2 regions of the Syntrophobotulus glycolicus DSM 8271 genome follow, and region 2 is predicted to be linked to the other one. Evidence: riboswitches for the same ligand, from Rfam matches in the RefSeq annotation. Region 2 holds a riboswitch; the other holds the start of a gene.

Region 1 (5,193 bases), 130 kb from region 2:
TTCCGAAAAGATGCCGTGGCAAAAAGCCTTGGCCTTAACTGGAGAACGGTGGACCGCTATTGGAAGATGACCGTAGATGAGTATGAAACCAACACAGCCAGCGTGTGCAAGGTCAGACTGCTGGACGATTACCAGGACACCATCGTCTGCTGGCTGCGGGATTATCCCACACTGAGTGCGGCTCAGGTTTGTGATTGGTTAAAAGAACACTACAAAGCGACCTTTAGCGAACGCACGGTCTCCCGATATGTGAAAGACCTGCGCAACACGTATGATCTCCGCAAAGCCCCCAATCCACGAGACTATGCAGCCGTTCCGGAATTGCCCATGGGGCAGCAGCTGCAAGTGGATTTTGGCGAGAAGTGGTTGAAAAACGTAGGCAGTGGCCGCACCAAGGTCTATACAGCCGCCTTTGTTCTGGCCCACTCCCGTTTTAAATATGCCGAGCTGCAGAGTCGCCCCTACGCCGCTACCGATTTAGTGCGAGCCTGCCACCACTGCTTTCGGTATATGGGGGGAATCCCGCAAGAACTGGTCTTAGACCAGGACAGTATCGTTTGTGTGGCAGAAAATGCTGGCGATATCATCCATACCTATGAGTTTGAAAAACTCCGGCAGGAATGCAAACTGAGCATTTATATGTGCCGTGGCGCCGACCCGGAAAGCAAAGGCAAGATAGAAAGCACCGTAAAATATGTGAAGGGCAATTTCCTGGAAAACCGACTCTACGTGGATGATGATATCCTAAACAGCAGCTGCCTGGATTGGCTGGAACGTACCGCCAATGCCAAAATCCACGGAACAACCAAGCGCGTTCCTGCGGAAGTCTTTGCCGAAGAACGGGAACACCTGCGTCCACTGGTCGAGTGCGCAGAAACTCATGGCGCCACCCTTTGCAGAACGGTCCGCAAGGACAATACCATTCTTTATGACAGCAACCGATATTCCGTTCCGCTTGGCACTTACAACAGGCAGAAAGAGGTTTGCATTGTGCCTAAGGACGGCATGTTATTCATCCAGACGGTTTTTGGAGAGCCAATCTGCGAGCACCGCCTTTCCAGCGGGAGAGGTCTGCTTATCCAAAGTACAAGCCACCAACGCGATAGGACCAGTTCCCTGGATCAGATGCAAGCTGCACTAGGCGTGCTTCTGCTTGGCAAGGCGGATGATTTCCTCCAGGAGATCCGTACCGAGAAATCCCGGTATGCCAGAGACCAGTTTAAACTGATCCACACACTCTGCGACCAGTATGGTATTGAGGCTGTCCTGGAAGCGGCTGATTTTTGTCATGACAGCAAACTCTACAGTGCCAACTACATAAAAGGCTATCTGGAGCACAGGGTCCCTAAACAGCCCGAACCGCCAGCGCTGCTCCTTCCGGTGAGCAGTGCAAAATACCATGTGACAACGCAAAAGCGCTCCCTTAGCGTCTATGCCAAGGCGGGAGGTGCTAAATAATGCGCCCCATTGACCGGGTAAGTGGACTGCTTTCCGACTTGCGCATGAACCCCATAGATTTTGAAGCACTTTTTGCTGGGAAGAACACCTTGACCCCCGTGGAAAGCGTAGAGCTGTTTTTGCAGGAACAGCAACGGCTTCGGATACAAAAGCAAAATCTGTTGCGCTGCCGCAGAGCCAACTTACCGGCTGAGAAAACCATGGATTCGTTTGACTTTGGATTCCAGCGCAGTGTTTCCAAGGAGCAGATGCTGCGACTGAGCGATATGACTTGGGTTGAGCAAGCGTACAACGTTTGTTTTCTGGGGCCTCCCGGCGTTGGAAAAACACATCTTGCTCTGTCCCTGGCTGTGAAGGGGCTGGACTTGGGCTATGCGGTGGCCTTTGAAACCTTAGACAACCTGATGAAGATTCTCAAGACGGCCGAAATCTCCGGGGCCAGCAAACGGCGGCTCAAATATCTAAGCAAGGCTGCGCTGGTAATTGTTGATGAAGTGGGTTTTATGCCGCTCTCGCCAGCAGAGGCCAATCTGTTCTTTAGCTTTGTATCTTCCATGGCCGAGCGCACTTCGCTGATTATTACATCCAACAAAGGGTTTGACGAGTGGGCCGAGTTCCTTGGCGATGCGACCATTACAACCGCTATCCTAGACCGTCTGATTCACCGCTGCGAGATCCTCAACATGACGGGCAACAGTTACCGCTTAGAGCACCGCAAAAGCATTACCTGAAAAACTCTGCACTTTGTGGCGAAAAACTCTGTATTTTGCTTGACTGCTTACAAATAAAAGAACAGGAACCATTACTAATGGAATAATAATTCGCCAAAAACAAGATATTCGGGCTAAAAAAGCTATGAATCCCCAAATTGACTCATTTTTTATATTTTTATGAAATTATCCTAGGAAAGTCTTTACTATATGAGAATAATATGCTATTTTTGTAATAGGAAAGCGTATTTTTGTTTAAAACTATTATTGACAATGGCAAACCTGCTGAAAAGCAGCGACGCAAAGCTAAAGGGCCTGTAACATGGCAGCCAGCTACCAAAGTTAGTTTTTTTTGTTTTCTCTTTGAAGCTCAATACTGACAATGGCAAACCTGCTGAAAAGCAGCGACGCAAAGCTAAAGGGCCTGTAACATGGCAGCCAGCTACCAAAGATGGAGGTTTCAAAAATGAAAAGATTTTTTCAAAAGTTAACGGTTTTTATATTGATCGCTGCCCTTTCATTAAGTGTTTATCCTCAAAACGTTTTTAGTTTAACAGCTTTCTCTTATTCGTTCGAATCCGGGCAGACTGATGGATGGAGTGGAAGCGCTATTCTTCAGGAGAATGTCGGAAGCTGTACACTACAGACTGACACAGCTAAAGCTTATGAAGGGAAACAATCTCTTAGGATTGAATATTCCGGCTCAACCAAATATGTCATTACCGGCCCTGAGCCAGAAACTATAAATCCTGGAGATCGTATAGAATACTGGATATTTATCCCCAAAAGCTCGAATCTGAATCGCATATATTTTTATTCAATTGATTCTGAGGGAAATCGAGATGAGTCTTGGTTTCATAATGATGAAGGGTTAGTCAGAGGAAAATGGTTTAATTTATCTTATCGGGTTGATCCAGAGGGCAATGCTCCATTTTCCAGCTATGGTTTTGATCTGGAAACAGAACATGGACAATCTGGTTCTCTCTGGATCGACGCTATTAGGATTAAATCGGATGAGGTTAAGACATGCCCAACCGTACCAGGACTACGTAAGGGTGTGAGCTATACAACTTCTCTCAGCACTTTAAAAGAAGGTAATAATACCTTAAATCAATCAAATTTGGATCTAATAAGAAACAGCGGTTTCGATCATATCCGTTTACCCATAAAACTGAACGATCAATCTTTGGAGACGGCACCCTATACGATCAACGAAGACTATTTGGAGTTAGTTGATTTAGCCATTGCACAAGCACTGGCTAAGGACTTAAATGTTATTCTAGATCTCCATAACTATCCAATTTTGACTGAAGGAACAAACAAAAAATTAGACGAGGAACGTTATTTTGCTTTTTGGACACAGCTATCCAACCGTTACAGCCAGTATTCCGATAATTTATATTTTCAAATATTAGACGAACCTGACTGGTATATTGGATCAGAGAAGTTAAATTCAATCCTTCAGAAGTCCTTGTCCATAATCAGGGAAACAAATCCAACAAGAAACCTAATTGTACCGCATACCCGCTGGAGCGGAGTTCGAAGTGTCAATATGCTTGAGCTTCCTGAAAACGACCGCCATCTTATTGTTTCCATACACTTCTATGAGCCTATAGCATTTACCCACCAAGGAACTGATTGGATTTTCGACAGTTTGAAGAGCCAAAAAGGAGTCCCGTGGTCAGGGACCGTTAAAGAAAAGTATGCGATTTCTGATCTATTTGATTTAGTTGCGGATTGGGCTGTAACTAACAATAGGCCGGTTATATTGGACGAATTCGGTGTTTATAACTTAGCCCCTTCCGATGATAGAGCCATATGGACAGATTTTGTACGCGAAACAGCAGAAGAACGAAACATTTCATGGACTTATTGGGAATTCAATGCGGGCTTCGGCGTATTTGCTCCATGGAAAGGCATGTTCCGTCTTGAGGTATTAGACGCTTTGATCCCTGATTCGATAGACAAGACAGGAACCGGATTTACAATAGCTTCTGAGATAACAAACTGAGGTATCGATTCAATAATATCGAAATAGGTTAATTAGGCGACATTGATTGTACCTGATTAACCTATTTGTTTATTTGAACTTTTTATTGATTTTTACATGTAGCCCAATATTTTTTAGCAATTTGGCTCTTGCATTAAATTTTTTAAAAGATTCTTTGGCGCAATATATACTACGTAATAAATTTTTTCTATATTTAATCCATTGCCTCCCTATTTCTATCATAAAAACAAAAGGAAAAAACAATTGATTATTGCGGTAAAAAGGATAACGCCCGGTAAGTTTTAACCAACTTTCCGTATCGGTTGTCTTGTTCATACTAGTAAAAATATCATTCATGAGCATTTCGGGCAAATTATCATCTAAATTGCTGTTTAAGGATATTTCTAATCCAAAAAATAAATGACAAGTAAGAAGAAGATATTGATAAAACTTGAAAAGCTCTATTGACGTTATAGTAGAATCAATGTAATGAAAATCCAGATTATCATAATAGGTATTAAAAAACAAAACAAAATCACAAAGTTGCCTGAGATTACATCCAGAATAAATAAGATGAGTAGCTAAGTGTATTACCATATTTATATACTCATCCTCAAGTGATAAAGCTGTTAATTGTATGCCTCCGATCTCTATAACGCGAACATTGTCCCAAATACGTTCTAATGGAAACGGGTTATTTCTTTTTTTCATATAACGTGGATTCCAAAGCGTTTTATGAAGTTCTACAGTAATATACCCTAATTTATACATTTCAATATGCATATGTCCAGGATCATTCACATCAAAACCTGGGGGGATTTGATAACCAAAGCTCTTCATCAGTTCAATTGCTTTTGGGATATCTTCTATTTTAACTAATAGATCAAGATCACACATACTTCGAAGCTCGGGCTGCGGATAAAGCTGTTTAAGAACAATACCTTTTAGTGCAATTGCAGGTGTTCCTTTCGCTTTAAACAATCCTATGATATTGTTTATCTGTGCAAACATAGATAATTGCTGAACTGCGATCAT
Region 2 (5,193 bases):
GTTTAACAGCCCTAAAAACAGAGCGAGATTTCCGTACCTGCCGGCGGATCTGATCATGGCTATGCCCACCCAGGAGGATAGGACATACACCGCAAAACAGGTATATTGAATCATCTGCAAAGCAGACCCGCTCCGGTTTGCGAAAAGAAAGATAAAAAAGAACAGCCAAACCATTCCCGCAGTGAGCAGCAGCGACATTCCGGCTTTGATTTTCAGGAAGATAAACGTGCCCCAGGAGATCAAAAGATTTGCCCAGAAATACGAGCTCAGACTAAGACCTAAAATCAGGCGGTTTTGTCTCAGCAAGTCAGGGAAAAAAGCATCCAGACTATAATTCAAGGCAATGACGGCCCAGCCAATAAACCACAGGCCGAGAAAAAGCCTGTGGTCAAACGTAAAGATGTAGGCGTACAGCATCAGCAAAACAGAAATAGCCCCGAGTGAGGCAATTAATAACAGGGCAGAAGTTTCCATAGTCGCTCCCATCAAATCAAGCCGGTTTTTAGTCCAATTTTATCAAATAAATTGCGGGACAGCCAGATCTTTTCTTTTCATCTGCTGTACGGGACCCTTTGATCTGTTTTCCTTGATCTGATGGAGAAGGCCTATCTCGCCCTTCTCGCCCGAATCCGTTTTTATTTCCCCAAATAAGAAAAATGCATATAATCATTTGACGACTTCCAGGCGTTACCGCCCCAGGCAAAGCCGTATTTTTGAAATGCTTTGACCACATCGCCATCCTCCGGGATGGAATAGGGACTCTTTTGGGGATCCCAAAAGGAGCCGGCTACAACCTCCCCGCTGCTGTTGATCATAGCATTCTCGTTCGGATTGAGATCAACAGCCAAACCCCAATTATGCTCCGAAGTATCATCACCGCGCCAAACATATCCCTCGGCACTGTATATGGGGAATTTCTCCCCGCCTTCAAATATTTCCTCAAATACCGAGCTGATCATATCCGCTATCGCTTTATTGACAGTCAATGTACACTTTGCGGGAGATTTCTCCCCTTCGGTGTTTATCTGCCATACATCGACCCTGATCTCAACCATATTCTCTTGCGCTTCAGCGGCGCTTTGATACATTTTATTGTCTGTTGAGCCAAAGACCAGAGCGTACTTTGCTTCATTAGACCCAAGCTCCCGCAGGAGATCTGTTGTCGTTTCCCGTCTGGAATTGCTTTGGTCTCCCCGGCTGCCGGCTGTATGAAAGATCGATGCACTGACCGCTCCTTCCCCGCCCAGAATGTAGACATTTTTATCGGATAGATTTGATGACAGATAACTTTTCGTCGATCTGCTCATATTGCCGCTGACTAAGACAATGGGAGCATTGATTTTTGCGGCATAACCGGCTCCCGCCAAAGCGTCGGCATAGTTATTTCCAGTTGCTAAAAACACATTATCTTCGCTGATCCCGGCTTGAAATCTTTTGATGATATTGATATTCCGGTCGTATTTCGTGGCTCCGGTTACCCGTTCCGGTTTGGCAAACTGCTCCGCTACCCGGTCGCTGATCAAATCCGGGCTGCCGACAACATAAGTTTTCCTGATCTTGTTTTTTCGGATAAAGGTCTGGGTGGCACTCCCGATGTTATTTTTCGGCACCAGAATAACCGGCATATGTTTAGCGGCGGCAATAGAGGAAATTGAGAGAGCATCGGCAAAATCTTCCCCCGTTGCGATCACGACCTCCGAAATATCGGTAAGTTGGTCTGCCACAACGATGGCTGTTTCATATCTGTCTTCACCGGCCAGCCGGCTTGAACGGATCTCCATATCCTGCAGCTCATCCTGAAGCTGAGCGGACAGCACCCCCTGGCCGCCGATCAGGATGACATTTTTTATCTTTAAATCGTTCAATGTTTGTTTTGTCACTTCAGGCAGGCATTTCTTCTGGGACAGGAGTATCGGCGCCCCATATTGTTTTGCTAAGGGCGCCGCAACCAAAGCATCGGGAAAATTTTCTCCGCTCACCAAAAGGGCATAGTCGGATTGTGTCCAACCCTCCCGGGCTATTGCGGCTGCCGTCGCGTAGCGGTCCTGACCGGCCAAACGGCATTCATTGCCGGCGGCATAGGTAAAGGCCGGCTCTGCCATGAACAATATTAACATAAGTGTGAATAAAGCGGTCCTCAAAAGCTTTCTCAAGTGTCGCACAAGATTTTCCCCTTCCCGCAATGAAAATAAAGATGATTTGAAGAAATGTTTTCAAAAATAAAAAAACAAGCATCTTTTTGAAGCATAGATGCTCATTTCACTCTCATCCATGTTTCGGCAGTCCGGCAATCCTGGCAAATCGCTTTAGACCCGTGACTTTGCGGCCCATCCTTTCGGAAGGTGTGCTCTTATCGTCATCATTATTTTTTCATTTCATTTTTCGAGATAATGATACGGAAAATCCTGACCGTTGTCAATGAGAAATGAGAACCAATCTCATCCCGCTTCGTAACTTTTCTTGCAAGCTGAGTACCCGCCGGCAGTCAGTTTAACGGCATCCCCTGTAAAATCCAGGCAATCTTCTTTTTGCAAAATCACCATGATTTTCCTGGTAAACCCTTCGCTCCAATGCAACTGCGCCAGGATCGCGTCAATTCTTTCTTTCCTCATTTCCTCTGCGCCGGCCTCCTGGTTGCAGAGGTAAAGAAGGAGTGTCATTTTGGCAAATTCTATTTTCCGGCGGCGGCGTCCGAGCAGGGAGCTGGCGAGTCCGCGGCGCGGGGCAAAGACGAACGCCAGCAGGAAGACGATTCCGGTCACCACTGCCATGCAGCCGGCGATGGATACGTCCAGGAAAGCGGCTGCCTGGTAACCGAATACCCCGTTGGCGGCGCCGATCAGTCCGCTGAGCATGAGCATCCGTTTCAAATCGTCGGTCAGCAAATATGCCGTGACCGGCGGGCCGATCATGAACGCCACCACCAGGATAGAGCCGACTGCCTGGAACGCGCCGACCGCGGTAAGCGAAACCAGCGTCATCAGGCCGTAATGCACCAAGGCCGGGGCAAAGCCCAGAACGGCCGCCAGCAGCGGATCAAAGGTCGCCACCTTCAGCTCCTTAAAGAACAGGCTAATCGCCGCCAGGTTGATGAGCAGCAGAGCGCCCGTCATGTAAAGGGCTTTGGCACCGATATCCACTCCCCCCACAATCATCCGGTCAAACGGCGCGAAGGCCAGCTCGCCCAGAAGCACAGAGTCGGTATCCAAGTGTACAGAGCCTGCGTAGCGCGTGATCAGAATAATCGCGATGGAAAACAGCAGCGGGAACACGACGCCAATGGCGGCGTCCTCTGCCAAAAGCCGGGTGCGGCTCAGCATTTCGGTCAGCCAAACGGTGGCGACGCCCATCAAAGCCGCGCCGATGATCAGTAAGGGTGAGGACAGGTCATGTGTCATAAAAAACGCCAGCACGATGCCGAGCAGGATGGTATGGGTAATGGAGTCGGACATCATAGACATCCCGCGCAGCACCAGAAACACACCGGGGAGCGCGCAAGCCGTTGCCACGATCACGGCAATGAGCTGTATTTCAAGGTGTGGGGACATGGAACGCGCCTCCTTCCATCCGCAATAAAAGTTTGTTTTTTCTGTGCCGATACAGTCTGTGCAGGACGCCCCTTCCCGGGGCAAATAAAACGCTGATCACAACGATCGTGCTGACACACACCACAATCGCCGGCCCGGTGGGCAGCTTGGGGGCCAGGGAGCTGGCCGTGGTTCCCGCCACGCCCGACACTGCGCCGAAAACGGCGGCCAGCAGGACCATCTTCCACAGCTTATTGGTCCACTGGCGCGCGGCAACGGCCGGCGCGATCAGCATGGCGCTCATCAGAATAACACCCACCGTTTGCAGCCCGATGATGATGGCCAGGACGATCATAAACGACAGCAGCAGGTTCAGCCTTTGCGGCGAAAAGCCGAGGCTTTGGGCAAAGTCACCGTCAAAGGTAAAGAGCTTGAATTCCTTCCAGAACAGGACGACAAGAGCGAGCAGGACCGTTCCGCAAACCGCCATCAGGATGATATCACCCTGCAGCAGCGTGGATGCCTGGCCGAAGATAAAACGCTTGAGTCCCGCCTGGTTGGCGTTGGGGATCTTTTGCACATAGCTCAGAAGCACCAGGCCCAGCCCGAAAAATACGGACATCACCAGCGCCAGGGCGCTGTCGAACTTGATCCGCGTGTACCGGACAATGCCGACGATTAAAAGTGTGGCCAGGAGTCCGGAGGCCAGGGCGCCCAACAACAGGATTTCCGTGTTTTTGCTGCCCAGCAGGATAAAAGCCAGGACCACTCCGGGCAAGGCGGAATGGGAAACTCCGTCGCCCAGCAAGCTTTGCCTGCGCAGCACAGCAAAGCTTCCCAGCACGCCGCTGATGAGCCCTAACAGGGCCGAGCCCAGCGCGACTGTCTGAAAGGTATAGTCGTTAAGCAGAAAAATCAAGGCTTTCATTTCACACTGTGCTCCTTAACAGCTTACCGGTGCTCCGGTAAGTTTTTTGCACGTTTTCCTCATGAAAAACCTCTTCGACCGGTCCGCTGGCGACCACCCGCAAGTTGATCAGTGTCACCCAATCAAAATAGTTGGCGACGGTCTGCAGGTCGTGGTGGACCACTACGACGGTTTTGCCCTGCTCTTTCAGTTCCTTTAAGAGCAGCACGATGGCTTTTTCCGTCTGGGCATCCACCCCTTTAAACGGTTCGTCCATGAAATAGACCTCCGCCTCCTGCACCAGGGCCCGGGCCAAAAACACCCGCTGCTGCTGCCCGCCGGAAAGCTGGCTGATCTGACGGGAGGCGTATTCCGCCATGCCGACCTTTTGCAGGGTTTGCCGCGCCAGCGCCAAATCCGCCTTACGGGGCCGCCTGATCCAGCCGAGCTTTCCATAGCAGCCCATCAGTACGACGTCCTGCACGGTTGCCGGGAAATCCCAGTCTACGCTGCCGCTTTGAGGAACGTAGCCAATGCGGTTTTTCAGGGAGCGCAGATCGCCGCCGTTGTCATTTCCATTCAAAAAGCGAACAGCTCCGGAAACTGGTCTGAGCAGCCCCAGCATTGCTTTGATCAAGGTGGTCTTGCCTGCGCCGTTGGGCCCGACCACCGCCATCAGCTTTCCCTGGGGAATTTTCAGATCAATGTCCCATAAAACCGGTTTGGCGTCGTAGGCAACCGTGAGGTCTTGCAATTCCA

What was found. A riboswitch is a leader RNA that binds a small molecule or an ion and turns the genes downstream of it on or off. The one in region 2 is predicted to bind cyclic di-GMP.
Region 1: linked by a shared signal. The riboswitch ahead of SGLY_RS08030 (glycoside hydrolase family 5 protein) and the one ahead of SGLY_RS07500 (cell wall-binding repeat-containing protein) in region 2 are both predicted to bind cyclic di-GMP.

Annotation. Positions count from the first base shown of each region.
Region 1 covers NC_015172.1:1,639,719-1,644,911, reverse strand. Annotated here, with positions in the region: gene istA (IS21 family transposase) at 1-1,458, shown strand, start outside; gene istB (IS21-like element helper ATPase IstB) at 1,458-2,189, shown strand; cyclic di-GMP riboswitch class I at 2,434-2,509, shown strand; cyclic di-GMP riboswitch class I at 2,543-2,618, shown strand; gene SGLY_RS08030 (glycoside hydrolase family 5 protein) at 2,635-4,179, shown strand; gene SGLY_RS08025 (nucleotidyltransferase domain-containing protein) at 4,249-5,193, opposite strand, start outside.
Region 2 covers NC_015172.1:1,513,658-1,518,850, reverse strand. Annotated here, with positions in the region: gene SGLY_RS07505 (bifunctional diguanylate cyclase/phosphohydrolase) at 1-474, opposite strand, end outside; gene SGLY_RS07500 (cell wall-binding repeat-containing protein) at 636-2,162, opposite strand; cyclic di-GMP riboswitch class I at 2,276-2,359, opposite strand; gene SGLY_RS07495 (metal ABC transporter permease) at 2,439-3,548, opposite strand; gene SGLY_RS07490 (metal ABC transporter permease) at 3,532-4,455, opposite strand; gene SGLY_RS07485 (metal ABC transporter ATP-binding protein) at 4,457-5,193, opposite strand, start outside.